Regions from separate parts of the Bacillus arachidis genome, predicted to be linked through region 4. Evidence: predicted binding sites of a transcription regulator. Region 4 holds the regulator's gene; each other region holds the start of a gene.
The links. Region 4 encodes Rex, which represses fermentation and respiration genes when NADH is low (regulators of the CRP and FNR family bind a similar motif). Its sites were predicted from a motif close to TTGTGAAATATTTCACAA; they were not measured.
Positions count from the first base shown of each region.

Region 1 (4,381 bases), 1.1 Mb from region 4:
TTTAACACTCATACAAGTTGGCGGCCTTGGCATTATGAGCTTTGCCATATTAATCGCCATTATGCTCGGAAGAAAAATCGGCCTCCAAAATCGAATTTTACTACAACAAGCATTAAACCAAACAAACATTGGAGGAGTGATCCGTCTCGCGAAATCATTGTTTTTATTTTCTTTTACAGTTGAATGTTTTGCTACCCTTCTTCTTGCTTTTGAATGGATTCCAAAATACGGATTGTTTTACGGGCTATATTATAGCTTTTTTCATGCTATTTCGGCATTTAACAACGCCGGATTTTCTATTTGGACTGATAATTTAATGTCTCACTCTCATAGTATACTCGTGAACATAGTAATTTCTTCTCTCATTATTTTAGGAGGAATCGGTTTCACAGTCATAGTGGATATAAAGCGAAAACGAAACTTTAAAAACCTTACGTTACACTCTAAACTTATGCTCTCATCTACTCTTATTATAAATGTAGCTGCTACAATTTTAATTTTTATATTTGAATTTCATAATCCAAATTCTATGAAAGGATTTACACCGTTTGAAGAAGGACTAGCAGCCTATTTCCAAGCTGTTTCCACGCGCACAGCTGGATTTAATACTGTAGACATAGCGCAATTAACAAAACCATCTCTTTTATTGATGATGTTACTCATGTTCATTGGAGCTGGCAGTGCTTCAACAGGCGGAGGAATTAAATTAACAACCTTTTTAATTATGTTATTAGGAGTTCTTAAATTTTTACAAGAGCAAGATGACATTGTCATCTTTAAAAAATCAATCAAAGATGCTTTGATTGTAAAATCACTCGCCATTGTAGTCATTTCAATCTCATGTATTTTCTTTGCCATATTAATTTTAAGTATCACCGAACAAGTTCCTCTCTTAATGAGTGCCTTTGAAGTATTTTCAGCATTTGGGACTGTTGGTCTGAGTATGGGGCTCACCTCAAAACTTACAATAATAGGGAAACTAACTATAATTTTTATGATGTTTTTTGGGAAAATGGGCCCTTTAACATTAGCATTTTCTTTTGCACGTAAAAACCAAAAAAAGATAAAATATCCAAACGAAGACATTTTAACAGGTTGACAAACATTTACATCATCCATATAATAAAAATATAATAGCATATCTCCAAAGGGGAGTAGCGTCCAAGAACTTATTCTTGGAAACAAAGTCGTCATTACGTAGAACTTAGTTCTTCCGGCTTTGTTGGCATTTTCATTACATATGTCTAGCAAGACCTTTGCCTATTAGCGGCAGAGGTCTTTTTTGCATTTTTTCCAGATTCTTCTACCGTTGATAGGTGGGAGTATGGGGAAACTAAACAATGGGGAATTTCTTCACTTGTTTAGGATTTATACAAATGAGAGGAGAATGTACATGGATGTATCATTATTATTGGAGTATGGTTGGGTATTGCTTATTTTAATTGTACTAGAAGGAATTTTAGCTGCTGATAATGCACTAGTTCTTGCCATCATGGTAAAACATTTACCAGAAGAAAAACGAAAAAAAGCATTATTTTACGGATTAGCAGGAGCTTTCGTGTTCCGTTTTGGATCATTGTTTATGATTTCTTTCTTAGTCGACGTATGGCAAGTACAAGCAATCGGTGCGATTTACTTAATGTTTATCGCTGGTAACCATTTATTTAAAACGTATGTCAAAAAGAATACACATGAAGAAACACAAGAAAAAGAAACAAAGAAAAAACAAGAAAACTTTTGGTGGACGGTATTTAAAGTTGAAGTGGCTGACATTGCATTTGCAGTTGACTCTATTTTAGCCGCTGTTGCGTTAGCGGTGACTTTACCAAAAACAGGTCTTGGTACAATTGGTAGCCTTGATACAGGACAATTCCTTGTTATTTTTACAGGTGGGCTCATTGGTTTAATCATTATGCGATTTGCAGCATCAGCTTTCGTACAATTATTAAAACGCAAACCTGGCTTAGAAACTGCAGCTTTCTTAATCGTTGGTTGGGTTGGTGTTAAATTAGCTGTTTATACATTAGCTCACCCTGCTTTAGGTGTTATTCCACATAGTTTTCCAGAGTCTACCCCATGGAAATTAGGTTTCTGGGTTGTATTAATCGGAATCGCAGCTGGCGGTTGGTTTTTCTCAAAAGATACGAGTGTCCAAACTACACAAAAGAATTTGGATGAAAAAGCGCTGTAACAACAGCGCTTTTTCATTTATCTCACACGAAATAGACTCCCAAAAAATAGATGGAGGACAACTAATCCATCGGCCATCTTTGAAAAGTAAAACTCCAATGATAAAAATTTTCCATTCCCCCTCTATTTTTACAAACATATGATATTATACTATAATTTGTTAGCGCTTTCATTTGGAAGGTATGTCCTTTTTGTGAAACATTGAACAAACTTATTGAAACTAAGCGTAAATACGTGTACCTTATTCATATGAAGAGTACTTACAGACAATGCACTAAAGGAGCGTATTACTTATGCTAGAACAAGGATTAGCTTACGTTGTACAACTTGCGCAGAAAAAGAAACAAATGTTGGATGTAAATCCTATGCAATATTTCATTCGTGCTGCACTAGCTGGCGTCTATATTGGTTTTATTATTGTACTATGTTTTAAATTAGGAAATTTCTTCAATGTTGTACATTCACCCGCAACATATTTAACATCTTCTATGTTTTTTGGAATTGCACTTATATTAATTATATATGGTGGAGCTGAATTATTCACAGGAAATACAATGTATTTTACAGTCTCAACTCTACGAAAAAAAACAACAATTCGCGATACACTTCGTAATTGGGTTGCTTGTTATGCAGGTAACTTAGTAGGTGCAGTATTTTTTGCATTGTTATTTTATGCAACTGGTATTTTCCAATCAATCGATCATGGACATTTGATGAGTACAGTCGTTGCAGGAAAAATGGGAACACCTACAATGCAATTATTTTTCAAAGCGATTTTATGTAACTGGCTTGTGTGCCTTGCATGTTTTCTTCCTTCTCAAGTAAAAGGGGATACAGCAAAAATACTTATGATAATGTTTCTTGTCTTTACTTTCTTCTTATCTGGTTATGAACATAGCATCGCAAACTTATCATTATTCGCATTATCTTTAGTATCACCACATCCAGATACAATTTCTTTCGCTGGTGCTATCCATAACTTAATTCCAGTTACAATCGGTAACATTGTTGGTGGATCTGTATTCGTTGGTATGGTATATCATTATTTAACTCAAAAAAATCCAGAACCTAACATAGTAGAAGACAACCTAGAAACAGTTCAACAAGAAGAGATCCTTCCTTTACAAGCACATATGAAACATTAAGAAAAAAGTTCCTCGGGTTTCCTTGGAACTTTTTAACTTCCAGTACATTTCACTTGTATACTTGAAGAAATATCTCCCGCTTCTTTTCCTTTATTTATCCGCTCTAACATGTACTGCATACCAATTGAATCATTTGTATGTAAATGAATTTCCTTTACATGAAGACCTTCCATGCAAAAAACTTCTAAAAAATCCAAACCATTTTTCTGACGCCATCCCATATTGTAGTCGAGAGATAAAAGGCTCACATCATATTCTCTAACAATTTTCAAAGCAGCTTCTACCGTTGTTACTAAAACATACCCGAAAGGACTAGGTCTTTGATCATCCATATACACGTTCATTTTCTCCTTCTCCTTTCACCCGCTATTTATACCCCGCTGATTACGTTTTCACTTTATCTCCAATATATCATAGCCAAATAACATACTGTTCCAAGTGCAATAAACGGTCCAAATGGCAATGGCTGTCTTGGTGTTATACGCTTTAGCAAGATACCCATTCCAAAAAAGCAAAGGCTTAAAATAGAAGCAAAACAAAGCGTAATACAAATTGCCTTCGCCCCTATTATAAATCCAAGTAGCGAAAGTAATTTCACATCGCCTCCTCCAAGTCCATTCGGAAATATGATTTGAACGAAATATAATACAATAAATATCGTTCCTCCGCCTATTAAGCTATCCCACCAAGGAACGAGCGAAATAAAAATATGCTCTATTAAAAATAAACACGTAAAACAGACTAAAACCACATCTGGAATCAACATATAGAATAAATCTGTCATCGTAATAATAATAAGTAAAGAAAGTAACGTCCATATAAGAATTAGTTCTTCATCCATTCCAATTACGCACGCAGAAAAAAGAAATGCTACCCCTGTTATCCCCTCAAACAATGTATACGTAAAGGGTATTTTCATTTTACAATGAAAGCAGCAACCTCTTTGCAAACAAAATGAAATAATTGGAATAAGTTCTTTCGCCCCTAGCGTATGGTGACAATAGTGACAATAAGAACGAGGAGCAATAATCGATTGTCCAATAGGA
Region 1 covers NZ_CP127376.1:1,346,200-1,350,580, reverse strand. Annotated here, with positions in the region: gene QRY57_RS08325 (TrkH family potassium uptake protein) at 1-1,099, shown strand, start outside; yybP-ykoY riboswitch at 1,138-1,311, shown strand; gene QRY57_RS08320 (TerC family protein) at 1,394-2,191, shown strand; gene QRY57_RS08315 (formate/nitrite transporter family protein) at 2,484-3,335, shown strand; gene QRY57_RS08310 (cyclic-phosphate processing receiver domain-containing protein) at 3,368-3,679, opposite strand; gene QRY57_RS08305 (prepilin peptidase) at 3,733-4,381, opposite strand, start outside.
Region 1: QRY57_RS08315 (formate/nitrite transporter family protein) is a predicted target of Rex. The motif match lies at 2,382-2,399, and genes of this name have one in related genera.

Region 2 (4,381 bases), 370 kb from region 4:
TAAAAAAATTGCACATATGATGGAATAAAAAAAGCGGAGAGAATTCTCCGCCTTTTTTTATTCCTCTTCTAATGCTGTCACATCTACTTGTACCGTCTCATGCGGTGTCTTCACATCATGTACATTTGCGATTCCACGTCCCTCATCACAACTTTCAATCCAAACCGGTACACCATGGTAAGTTACATCAATTCTACTTGAAGATGACAAAATTTGTTTTACACGCTTTACATCCATTCAGTATCTCTCCTTCCATTTATAACACTCTTTTTATCTTTTCATATTTCTTTGAACTATATTCCATAAGAAAAAGACGTATATTTCTATACGCCTTTTTCCATAATATTAAAATTTTACAAAAATAATGTCTTTACAACTTCACTTACTTTCTCATTATGCACTTGATAATATACTTCTAAGCCACGTCTTTCAAAACGAACAACTTTATTCTGTTTTAATTTCGTTAAATGTTGTGAAACAGTAGATTGCGGAATTTCTAAAACTTCCTGCAATTGTGTTACGTTACAAGTACCGCGTTCCATAAGCTCCATTACAAGGCGGAGTCGAAGCGGGTGAGCTAACGCTCGTAGCATTTGTACATCCTCTTCTGAAATACGACAATCAAATTGATTTTGATTCATAAAGTTCCCCTCATTTTTTCATTTTTATTTTCTCTTTATTTATTTTTATATATTTGTTTTTATATTTCCTGTTACGACACAACTTTATCAACCCAAAATAAAAAAATTATTTCCTCCTTTTATCAACATACCATTAAGAGCAATAACCCCTGCTGATTTTGAATATTATACTACACGCTTTAGTGAAAAAGCAAAAAATACAGATAGGAATACTTTGCTTCTAAAAGCTGTTTTATCAACCTTTTTGTTATATTCCTTCCTTAAAATAATCATTGTAATGGTATTGTAAAATACTTTTCTCAAATGATACATCCTTGCAATCTTTTTAGTCATTTATCTCTCCCTTTGCTACCATAAAAAAGTAAAGTTTTGATAAGGAAAAGAATGCAAAATGAAAAAGTGGTTCATAATAAATTTAATTCGTATTGTACTTAGGTTATACAACCCCAGACTGTTCTATTAAATATAAAGATGTGACATATCAAATTCTAAGCATTCCTCCTTCATTCTTGATAAACCGGAAATCGTGTACTTTCGTACACACGATTTCTCTTTTTGTCTAGTTTATGAACAAAATGTAGCGGAATTTTTACAGTTAATACTATTATGGAATAAATATACTTTTTCACGTTGACAATAGTGTTGAACAAGAATATACTTAGCATGTAAGTTGATTGTGAATCATTTCACAAATTAATGTGAATACCTTCACATATTATAGATAGGAGTTGTCATTATTATGAGTACTTGGACACAAATTTATGACCCGTTAAACAACATTTGGTTATCAGCAATCGTTGCTGCTCTTCCAATCTTATTCTTCGTCCTTTGTTTAACAGTATTTAAGATCAAAGGATATTTATCAGGACTTTATAGTGTGATTTTAGCAATTATTCTTTCTATTTTTGTTTTCAAAATGCCAGCAACTATGGCAGTATCATCAGCTGCATTTGGTGTAGCAGCTGGATTTTATCCAATTTGTACAATTGTTATTGCAGCAATCTTCCTTTACAAATTAACTGTAAAAACTGAGCAATTTAATGTTATTCGTGACAGCATTTCCAGTATTACAAACGATCGTCGTCTTCAAGTGTTATTAATTGCTTATTCTTTCGGTGCCTTCTTAGAAGGTGCAGCTGGCTTTGGTGTACCGGTTGCAATTACAGCAGCATTACTTGTAGGTATGGGCTTTAATCCATTAAAAGCAGCAGGTATTTGTTTAGTTGCAAATATTGCTGGTGGAGCAATGGGAGCAATGGGTATTCCAGTTACAGTCCCTGCTCAATTAACTCAAATAGACCCATTAATTGTTGGGCGTCAAACTGTAACATTATTACCTTTCATTAGCTTTGTACTACCATTTTTACTTGTTGCAATGGTAGACGGTTTTAAGGGAATTAAAGAAACTTGGCAAGGTATCCTTGTAAGTGGTGGTTCCTTTGCCATTACACAATTCCTTGTAACATACTTCCTTGGTGCAGAACTAACTGATATCTTTGCTGCTGTTGTCAGCATGGTTTCATTAGCTTTATTCTTACGTGTATGGCAGCCAAAATCTTCAGCTCAATCTCAAGCTGAAGCTGGGCAGGCGGAAAAACATAGTTACACAATGAAACAAATTTTATATGCTTGGTCACCATTTGCTTTCTTAACTGCATTCGTAACAATTTTCAATTTAAAAGCAATTAAAGGTTTATTCGCTCCAGATGGTGCATTAGGAAGCTTAGTATGGAACATCCAAATTCCTGGCTTACACAATCACGTTATTAAAACAACACCAATTGTAAGTGCAGATACACCATTTGCAGCAATCTTCAAACTAGATGTATTTTCATCTACAACTACTGCAATTGTATTGGCAATCATCGTATCTTTACTTGTATATCGTGCAAAAGGGCAATTGGTTAAAGAATTAACTATTGAAACATTAAAAGAACTGAAGGCTCCGATTTATACAATTTGTAGTGTAATTGCATTAGCATATGTAACAAACTATTCTGGTATGTCTTCTACTCTTGGACTAGCTTTATCATCTACAGGCGATGCCTTCCCAATCTTATCTCCAATCTTAGGTTGGATCGGCGTATTCTTAACTGGTTCAGTAGTATCAAGTGGTTCTTTATTCGCACCGCTTCAAGCAGTAACTGCAGCACAATTAGATATCGTACCATCTACACTCGTTGCACTAAATGTAGTCGGCGGTACAATGGCAAAAATGGTTTCACCACAATCTGTAGCAGTTGCTTGTGCAGCAGTTGGACTAGTTGGTAAAGAATCTGCTCTATTTAAAACAGCGATGAAATATAGTTTAATTTTCTTACTTGTAATTAGCTTACTTCAACTTAACTCTATATTTAATATCTTTTAAAAGATGAAAACGATCCCTATATAGGGATCGTTTTTTATTTCCTTCTTTTTCACATCACGAACACGGGTGAGAATACCTTATACTTTTGTATAAAAAATCCCGATACACACGTATCAGGATTTTTTATTTTTTAATAACGATGCCCCAGCTATCTCTGGATGCGTCATTTCATATGGATCCAAAATAATATCGAGCTCTTCTTCTGTTAACACACCATGTTCTAAGCAAAGCTCACGAACAGATTTCCCTGTTTCAATTGCCCCCCGAGCAATACGAGACGCCGTCTCATACCCAATATGAGGATTCACCGCTGTAATAATTCCAACGCTTTTCTCAACATATTGTTTTAACAATTTTTCATTTGCAGTAATACCTTTAATACAATATTCACGGAATACGCGGAATGCATTATTCATAATACTAATAGATTGAATTAAATTAAATACTAACACCGGCTCCATTACATTTAATTCTAATTGTCCTGCCTCTGATGCTAAACATATTGTATGATCGTTTCCAATAACTTGGAAGGCTACTTGATTAATCACTTCTGCCATAACTGGATTCACTTTTCCTGGCATAATAGATGATCCTGGTTGACGAGCTGGTAATTGAATTTCAGCTAACCCGACACGTGGACCAGATGCCATAATACGCAAGTCATTAGCAATTTTAGACATATTCATCATACATACTTTTAGTGCGGCTGATACTTCCGTATACGCATCTGTATTTTGCGTTGCATCCACTAAATGCTCCGCACCAATAAGTGGAAATCCACTAATATTGCGTAAATGCTTTACAACTTGTTCGATATAAATTGGATTTGCATTTAATCCTGTTCCAACAGCCGTTGCGCCCATATTCACTTCATACAAATGTTGACGAGACTGCCTAATGCGTTTTATATCGCGCCCAAGCACTCGGCTATATGCTTCAAACTCTTGTCCAAGACGAATTGGAACTGCATCCTGCAAATGCGTACGTCCCATTTTTATCACATGATCAAATTCTTTTGCTTTATCAGTAAATGCACTGTGCAATGCATCCATGGTAATAAGGAGTTCTTCTAGCATCATAAGCACTGCAATATGAATTCCTGTTGGGAACGCATCATTTGTTGATTGTGCCATGTTCACATGTGTATTTGGACTAATGGCTGCATAGTTCCCTTTTTCATAACCCATTCTCTCAAGTGCACGGTTTGCAATAACCTCATTTGTATTCATATTAATAGAAGTTCCTGCCCCGCCTTGAATCGGATCTACAATAAATTGCTCATGAAACTTCCCATCAATAATTTCTTGAGCTGATTTTGCAATTTCTTCCCCAATATTTTCTTGCAAATAACCTGTCTCCATATTTGCAAGCG
Region 2 covers NZ_CP127376.1:631,849-636,229, reverse strand. Annotated here, with positions in the region: gene QRY57_RS04900 (peptide MFS transporter) at 1-28, shown strand, start outside; gene QRY57_RS04895 (acid-soluble spore protein H) at 58-237, opposite strand; gene QRY57_RS04890 (ArsR/SmtB family transcription factor) at 354-641, opposite strand; gene QRY57_RS04885 (hypothetical protein) at 807-974, opposite strand; gene QRY57_RS04880 (lactate permease LctP family transporter) at 1,381-3,009, shown strand; gene aspA (aspartate ammonia-lyase) at 3,123-4,381, opposite strand, start outside.
Region 2: QRY57_RS04880 (lactate permease LctP family transporter) is a predicted target of Rex. The motif match lies at 1,316-1,333, and genes of this name have one in related genera.

Region 3 (4,381 bases), 1.3 Mb from region 4:
ACGAACGCTTTCTGGAAGCTGAGAGAATAACGTTGGAACGACTGTTACCCCAAGTCCAATACCAACAGAGCATGCTACAATTAATAAATTTTCTTGTTTTGCAAAATCTACACTGCTTAGCATTTTAATACCGTATGCCATAACCATACCAAACATCGCTAGCATAGCACCACCAAGCACTGGCTTCGGAATAATTGTTGTAATCGCTGCAATCTTAGGAATAAAACCAAGAACGATTAGCATACCACCGCATGTATAAATGATAACGCGATTACGTACCCCTGTTAATTGGACAAGACCTACGTTTTGAGAATAAGTCGTATATGGAAATGCATTAAAAATACCACCTAGGACCATCGCTAACCCTTCAGCACGGTAACCTTTAGTTAAATCTTTTTCACCGATCTTTTTATTACAAATATCCGATAAGGCAAAATACACACCAGTTGCTTCCACAATCCCAACGCAAGCAACAAGAATCATCGTAATAACCGGCGTTAATTCAAATGTTGGTGTGCCAAAGTAAAACGGCTGAATACCGTGAAACCAGTCTGCTTCGCCAACAGCTTGGAAGCCCACCTTTCCCATAAATGCTGCAATAATTGTACCAAATAAAAGCCCTAATAATATCGAAATAGAACGGATAAAACCATCAAAAAAGCGGTACATGAGTATAATAAATAGTAATACACCAAATGCTAATGCTAAATTTTCAAGACTACCAAAATCTTTACTTCCAACTCCCCCGGCCATGTCATTAATAGCTGCTGGAACTAATGTAACTCCAATCACTGTAACGACAGAACCCGTTACAACAGGCGGGAACAGTTTCACAAGCTTTCCAAATAGCTTTGCAAAAACAACAACAAATAATCCCGCTGCAATAATTGCTCCATATATAGAAGAAACTCCGTATTGTTTACCGATAGCGATCATCGGTCCCACCGCTGTAAATGTACAACCGAGTACAACAGGAAGGCCAATTCCAAAAAAACGATTCGATAAAGCTTGTAAAATCGTTGCGACACCACACATTAATAAATCGATGGATACTAAGTATGTTAATTCTTGTTGATTTAAGCCAAGTCCCCCGCCGACAATAAGCGGAACAATTATTGCTCCTGCATACATCGCAAGCATATGCTGAATGCCAAGGGATGCGATTTTAAATGGGTGTTGCTTCATGACTATTTCACCTCCGCAGTCTCATGCTGAACAAATGTAACAGTACCGTTATCAAGTGATGCAATTTCTGCAAGTGATTCTACACGAACACCGCTCTCACGTAGTTTCTTTCCTCCATCTTGAAATGCTTTTTCAATTACAATTCCAATTCCAGCAATACTTGCACCAGCCTGTTCAATTAAACTCATTAAGCCTAAGGCTGCCTGACCGTTTGCTAAAAAGTCATCAATGATTAATACACGATCACTTTCATTGATATGATTTCTAGATAATGAAATCTCATTCGTTTCTTGTTTTGTAAATGAGTATACTTTCGCAACATACATATTATCTTGTAACGTTAACGATTTACGCTTTCTTGCAAAGATTAATTTTACACCAAGCTCTAAAGCTGCCATAACTGCCGGCGCAATTCCTGAAGATTCAATCGTCACGATTTTTGTAATGTTCTCTTCTTTAAAACGCTGCGCAAACTCTTTTCCAATTTCTTGCATAAGTACTGGATCAATTTGATGATTTAAAAATGCATCTACTTTTAATACATCACCAGATAAAACCGTTCCTTCATTTAAAATCTTTTCTTGTAATACTTTCATGTTTGTTCCCCCTCTTATGCAATAAAAAAACTCTAAAAGCCGCTACCACCCGTTACAAGTGAGAGACGCGCTTTTAGAGCTTCGCAAAAAAGAATGCTATACCAGCAATATATTCGTCCTCACTCATAGTCGAAGTATTTACGGTACTTCGGTAGAAACTTGCAGGCCATATCCCCGCGATTATATGAGTGTAGCTAACCTATTTATTTTATAGAAGGATTATAACGCACTTTTTTTATTTTGAAAAGCATTTCCAGGAAAAAACACGTACAAATTTGATAGAAATATCTTTTTCGTTCGAGTTTTGAAACCTCTTACATCTTGTATTTTTCTACTATGGGCTCATAAAATAACTAGCCCATCTTATGTAATTGCTATTATTCCCCCTCTATCCATACACTTTATACTCCCCTTGATATAAATTTTCCAAGTTCAATCCTACACCCCCTTCTCAACCATTTCAAAAGAGCCTTCATTTCACATTTTTTTCACAAATTAATATCCCAAAATATATAAGAATTCGCGGCTTTATAAGTTCTCATCATAGACATAGTTTTTATTGTATTAATGAACACTTTTTGAAAGCATATTCGGACGTGATGAAATTGTCTAAATTTTTTGTATTATGAAATTGTAAGATTTCATTTATCCAAGGAGGGGTATCATGGGTGAGCATAAACTGCATCAGCAACAATCCGAAAGTAATGAAAAAAATTCATTAAAAGGTACATTAATCTCTGTTTTTTTTGTTGGATTTTTCATTATTTTCACTTGGTTTAGCGTCTATCAAATTTTTGTCAATCGTTTATAACACATTGTTTTTTAAAGGAGAGATGGGGATATGCACTTACATAAATACGAAAAAATTTGGCTCATTTTCGGTGTCGGCTCACTGTTCGTATTTTTGGCTATTTTAGGAATTAGTGCTTTTTATATGGGAAACAAACCACCGAGTTGTTTAACTACAATTGACCCAGAAAAAGTTCATGCAACCGCACCATTTGATCAACCCGGTGTGAAACAAGTTGGAAAAAATCATTATCAAGTTACGATTGTCTCACAAGCTTTTTCTTTTACACCTAATACAATTAAAGTACCAAAAGGTGCAAAAGTAGATTTTGTTGTTGCGACAAAAGATGTTGTACATGGGTTTGAAATCGCAGGTACAAACGTCAATATGATGATTGAGCCTGGTTATGTAAGCACAGCTTCACAAGTATTTCAAAAAGCTGGAGAGTATTTAATTGTTTGTAATGAGTATTGTGGTACTGGCCATCATATGATGAGCGCAAAAGTGGAGGTGACAGAAAAATGATTGCACTGCAAGATAAAATAAGTAAACGAGATGCAAAATTAGCTATGGCTCATATACATGTAGCATTTATTGCTCTTTTTCTAGGTGGATTATGTGGCTTACTGCAAGTTCTCGTTCGTTCAGGTAAATTCAATTTACCTGCTGGGATTGGCTACTATCAAATATTAACAACACATGGCGTTTTACTCGGACTTGTATTAACAACGTTCTTCATTATTGGCTTCTTATTTGCTTGTATGAGTAAAACAACGGGTGTCCTATCAAAAGGTGTTCGAAAAACAGGCTGGATTGGTTTTTGGCTTATGACAATAGGGACAACAATCACCGCTATTTTTATTCTACTCAATAAAGCTACTGTACTCTATACATTTTATGCTCCATTAAAAGCACACCCTGGATTTTATATCGGACTTACCCTAGTTATTGTTGGAAGTTGGTTCAGCGGCTTTGCAATGTTTGCTCAGTATCGTACATGGAAAAAACACAACAAAGGAAAGATAGGTCCTCTGTTAAGCTTTATGGCTGTTGTGACAATGGCGCTATGGCTTGTTGCAACTCTTGGCGTTGCAGCTGCAGCACTTATTCAATTTATTCCATGGAGCTTAGGTTTGGTTGATAAAATCGATGTTTTGGTCAGCCGAACACTATTTTGGTACTTCGGTCATCCACTCGTTTATTTTTGGCTTCTTCCCGCTTATATGGCTTGGTATGTCATTATACCGAAAATTATTGGTGGTAAAATTTTCAGTGATTCACTAGCTCGGTTGTCATTTATTCTATTTTTACTATTTTCTATGCCTGTAGGATTCCACCATCAATTAACTGAACCAGGTATTGACCCAGAGTGGAAATACTTACAAGTTGTCTTAACATTTATGGTTGTTATTCCATCTTTAATGACGGCCTTCTCTTTATTTGCAACCTTTGAACAGTTCGGCCGTTCTAAAGGGGCTACTGGACTATTTGGATGGCTTCGTATGCTTCCATGGGGAGATGCTAGATTTTTCGCCCCATTCGTCGGTATGCTTATGTTCATACCAGCTGGTGCCGGCGGTCTTGTTAATGCAAGTAACCAACTCAATCAAGTTGTTCATAACACTGTATGGGTAACTGGACATTTCCATTTAACACTAGCAACTTCCGTTGTATTAACGTTCTTTGGAATTGGTTATTGGCTCGTTCCACATTTAACAGGACGCGTCATGACAAAAGAAATGAACCGCCTTGCTATCATCCAAACTTGCGTGTGGGCTATCGGTATGTTCTTTATGTCTGCTGGTATGCA
Region 3 covers NZ_CP127376.1:1,584,374-1,588,754, reverse strand. Annotated here, with positions in the region: gene pbuX (xanthine permease PbuX) at 1-1,185, opposite strand, end outside; gene QRY57_RS09620 (xanthine phosphoribosyltransferase) at 1,188-1,781, opposite strand; purine riboswitch at 1,888-1,989, opposite strand; gene QRY57_RS09615 (cytochrome c oxidase subunit 2A) at 2,446-2,592, shown strand; gene QRY57_RS09610 (cytochrome c oxidase subunit II) at 2,623-3,096, shown strand; gene QRY57_RS09605 (b(o/a)3-type cytochrome-c oxidase subunit 1) at 3,093-4,381, shown strand, end outside.
Region 3: QRY57_RS09615 (cytochrome c oxidase subunit 2A) is a predicted target of Rex. The motif match lies at 2,230-2,247, and genes of this name have one in related genera.

Region 4 (4,381 bases):
TTCGTCATATCCAATTGAAACATCTTTTACTTGTAATACGTCGTTTCCGCTTTGCTTTTCGATATCAAAGTGGAAGGATGCAGACTTAGAGTCACTTAATGGCCTGGTTAGTAATTCCATTCGATCTAATTGTTTCTGACGACTTTGTGCACGTTTTGTTGTAGATGCACGAGCAATGTTTTTTTGGACAAAGTCTTCTAGCTTAGCAATTTCCTCTTGTTGTTTTTCGTAACGCTTCATTTCCTGTTCATATAGTGCGGCTTTTAAGTCTAAATATTTACTGTAGTTACCAACATATCGTCTGCTTTCCTTATTAGAAATTTCATATACTTGTGTGACAAGCTTGTCTAAAAAGTAGCGATCATGAGAAACGATTAAAATAGCTCCAGGGTAGCCTTGTAAATATTGTTCAAGCCATGTTAATGTATCGATATCTAAATGGTTTGTCGGTTCGTCCAAGATGAGTAAATCTGGTTTGGTTAATAGTAGTTTCCCAAGAGCAAGTCTTGTTTTTTGGCCACCACTTAACGTAGAAATCGTTGTTTGATGTGTTTCAACTGGAAAACCGAGTCCACTCAAAATGGAGCGAATATCAGCTTCATATTGATAACCGCCCTGATCTTTGTAGTCTAACTGCAATTGATCATAATCAGCGAGTAATCTTTCGTACGAAGTAGCATTTGAAAAGTTCTCTTCTTTACCCATTTCCTGTTCTAACCTTCGAAGTTTTGTCTCCATTTGCTGTAGATGTGTAAAGACAGTGAGCATTTCATCCCAAATTGTTAAGGAAGTTTCAAGACCGGTATTTTGAGCCAAATAACCAATTGAAACATCTTTTGGTTTTATCATTTCACCGCCATCATGAGATAACTCTCCAGCGATTATTTTTAACAATGTAGATTTTCCAGCACCATTTCGACCAACGAGTGCAATACGATCTCTTGTTTGAACCTCCAATTTAATGTTTGCAAGAATTGTTTCAGCACCGTATAATTTTGAAAGCCCATTCACTTGTAATAAAATCAATGTTTTCACCTCAAATAATTTCTTAACTTTGCCATGTTTATATTTCTCAATCATACTAAAAATAGTGTATAGTTTAAAATAAAGAGAGAAGTCTTCTCTCTATTATACAAGGAAAGTCATAAGTGCTAAACTTCTGTATTTGTTTCAATCATATGAACAAAGATAGGAAGAGAGGAGAGGTTACATGGATCAGCAAAAGATTCCACAGGCCACTGCCAAACGATTGCCTCTATACTATCGATTTATCCAAAACTTATCTCTTTCTGGTAAGCAACGTGTTTCATCAGCGGAATTGAGTGAAGCTGTCAAAGTAGACTCAGCAACGATTCGAAGAGACTTTTCATATTTTGGAGCGTTAGGAAAAAAGGGATACGGATATAATGTGAATTATTTACTATCATTTTTCCGTGAAACGCTCGATCAAGATGATATAACACGTGTAGCACTTATTGGAGTAGGTAATTTAGGGACCGCTTTCTTACATTACAATTTCACGAAAAATAATAATACAAAGATTGAAATGGCTTTTGATGTCAATGAAGAGAAAGTTGGAAAAGAAATCGGAGGAATTCCTGTATATCATTTAGATGAATTAGAAGAGCATCTAACAAGTGATATACAAGTGGCAATATTAACAGTACCCGCTACCGTTGCACAAGCTGTAGCAGATCGATTGGCCGAAACAAATATACACGGAATTTTAAATTTTACACCAGCACGATTAAATGTTTCAGAAAATATAAGAATTCATCATATTGATTTAGCTGTAGAATTACAAACACTAGTTTATTTTTTGAAAAATTATCCACAATAAAACGCAGAGGGATTCCCTCTGCGTTTTATTGTGGCTTTTTCTTTGTAAATTTGACTAAGATAAGTCGAAGCGCCAAATTAAAGTCAATTGTTGCCATAGCAGCAAACAGCAGTGTCCCAAAGTTCCAGATTGTATCTGTAACGTTCGTAATTGCGAAACGTGTAAAGACGCACCCAAGAAGGAAATACAGTGCTGCCATGAACAATGGTGAATTTCTCATATTTAAAATCCTCCGATAAATCCTTGCATTTTTTCTGCTTCTTTAATCATTTCCTGTATTTGTTCGTTACTTATCATAACTTGAGCTAATGCAACCATCGTATTCATTGCAACATGTGCCATAATAGGAACGATAATGCGTTTTGTTTTTACATATAAAAAGGCGAATACAAGCCCCATAGCAGTGTATACCAATAGATGTGTAAAATCAAAGTGAATTGCTGCGAATACAAGTGAGCTAATAATAGCAGCGATAAAGAAGTTGAATCTCTTATACAATGTACCAAATAAAATTTTTCTAAAGACAATTTCCTCTAAAATGGGCCCCATTATCGATATAACAATAAGGAACCAAGGAGTAGTTCTTGCAATTTCCATTAAGCGAGCTGTGTTTTCAGAACCAGGTTTAATGCCTAATAAACGCATTTCGATTGTGCCTGCAATTGTTTGAGAAAAGAAAGCTAAAAAGAAACCAATAAAAATCCAACCAATTGTGGCAGGAACACTGGAACGTGTTGTGTCGAAACGGCTTTCGCGAATATCTGTTCGTAATAGCCAAAGGACAACACATAGCGCAATGAAAAAGCTAATAATTGCCCAATGACCAGTCATGATTTGTATTTTTTCATCTCGTGTTAAACCGCTATTATTATAAAATCCGGTTTTTGCAAGAAGCGGTAATCCGATGATACCTGATAATTGCATCAGAATATATGTAACTATAATCCACCAATATTGTTTTTTCAAATTGGTTAACCATCCTTTCTAACTCTAGTTTATGAGATAAGGCAGGATAACATGTAAGTATCCAGCCATGGATACATAATAACGGTCTCTATTATTATTTTTTTGTAAATCTTTCATCGAAAGTGAAATAGGAGACAGGAAAAAGCTGTACCTATAGAGAAAATAACTTATGGCATCTTTCATATTGTAACATACGGTAAGTGGAAAAGCTGATTCATATACAAAAGGCTTTTTTAGAATTATTTCTGTTATTGTTGCATAGAAAAAGTTTATATCACAATTTGCGAAAAAATTATGATTTTTTTACTTGCAAAAGAAAATTAGATTATTTATTATTATAAGTGTGTTAGCACTCGGGGAACTTGAGTGCTAATAAAGAAAATTTACATAGACAAATGAGGAGGTAATTGTTCATGCTAAAGCCATTAGGTGATCGCGTTGTAATTGAGCTTGTTCAAGCAGAAGAAAAAACAGCAAGTGGTATTGTATTACCAGACACTGCAAAAGAAAAACCACAAGAGGGTAAAGTTATTGCAGTAGGTACTGGTCGAGTGCTTGAAAATGGTGAGCGTGTTGCTTTAGAGGTAGCAGCAGGTGATCTTATCATCTTCTCGAAATATGCAGGTACTGAAGTGAAATATGAAGGTACAGACTACTTGATTTTACGTGAAAGTGACATTTTAGCAGTTATCGGTTAATTATATACATTTTAAAAATCCAAGGGGGTCAAATATTATGGCAAAAGATATTAAATTTAGTGAAGAAGCACGTCGTTCGATGCTTCGCGGTGTCGACACTCTTGCAAACGCAGTAAAAGTAACGCTTGGACCAAAAGGTCGTAACGTAGTACTTGAGAAAAAGTTTGGTTCACCACTTATTACAAATGATGGTGTAACAATCGCAAAAGAAATCGAATTAGAAGATGCATTCGAAAACATGGGTGCAAAATTAGTAGCAGAAGTTGCTAGCAAAACAAACGATGTAGCTGGTGACGGAACAACAACTGCAACTGTATTAGCACAAGCTATGATTCGTGAAGGTTTAAAAAACGTAACAGCTGGTGCAAACCCAATGGGTCTTCGTAAAGGTATCGAAAAAGCTGTTGTTGCAGCAGTAGAAGAATTAAAAATGATTTCTAAACCAATCGAAGGTAAATCTTCTATCGCGCAAGTAGCTGCTATTTCTGCTGCTGACGAAGAAGTAGGTAAATTAATTGCTGAAGCAATGGAACGCGTTGGTAACGACGGCGTTATTACATTAGAAGAATCTAAAGGATTCACAACAGAATTAGATGTAGTAGAAGGTATGCAATTTGATCGTGGATATGCATCTCCTTACATGATTACTGATTCTGACAAAATGGAAGCAGTACTTGATAACCCATACATCTTAATCACTGACAAAAAGATTTCTAACATTCAAGAAATCTTACCAGTATTAGAGCAAGTGGTACAACAAGGTAAACCACTTCTTATCATTGCTGAAGATGTAGAAGGCGAAGCATTAGCTACATTAGTAGTGAACAAACTACGTGGTACATTCAATGTAGTAGCTGTTAAAGCTCCTGGATTTGGT
Region 4 covers NZ_CP127376.1:257,081-261,461, forward strand. Annotated here, with positions in the region: gene QRY57_RS03130 (ABC-F family ATP-binding cassette domain-containing protein) at 1-1,026, opposite strand, end outside; gene QRY57_RS03135 (redox-sensing transcriptional repressor Rex) at 1,211-1,840, shown strand; gene QRY57_RS03140 (YdiK family protein) at 1,866-2,060, opposite strand; gene QRY57_RS03145 (CPBP family intramembrane glutamic endopeptidase) at 2,063-2,806, opposite strand; gene groES (co-chaperone GroES) at 3,220-3,504, shown strand; gene groL (chaperonin GroEL) at 3,542-4,381, shown strand, end outside.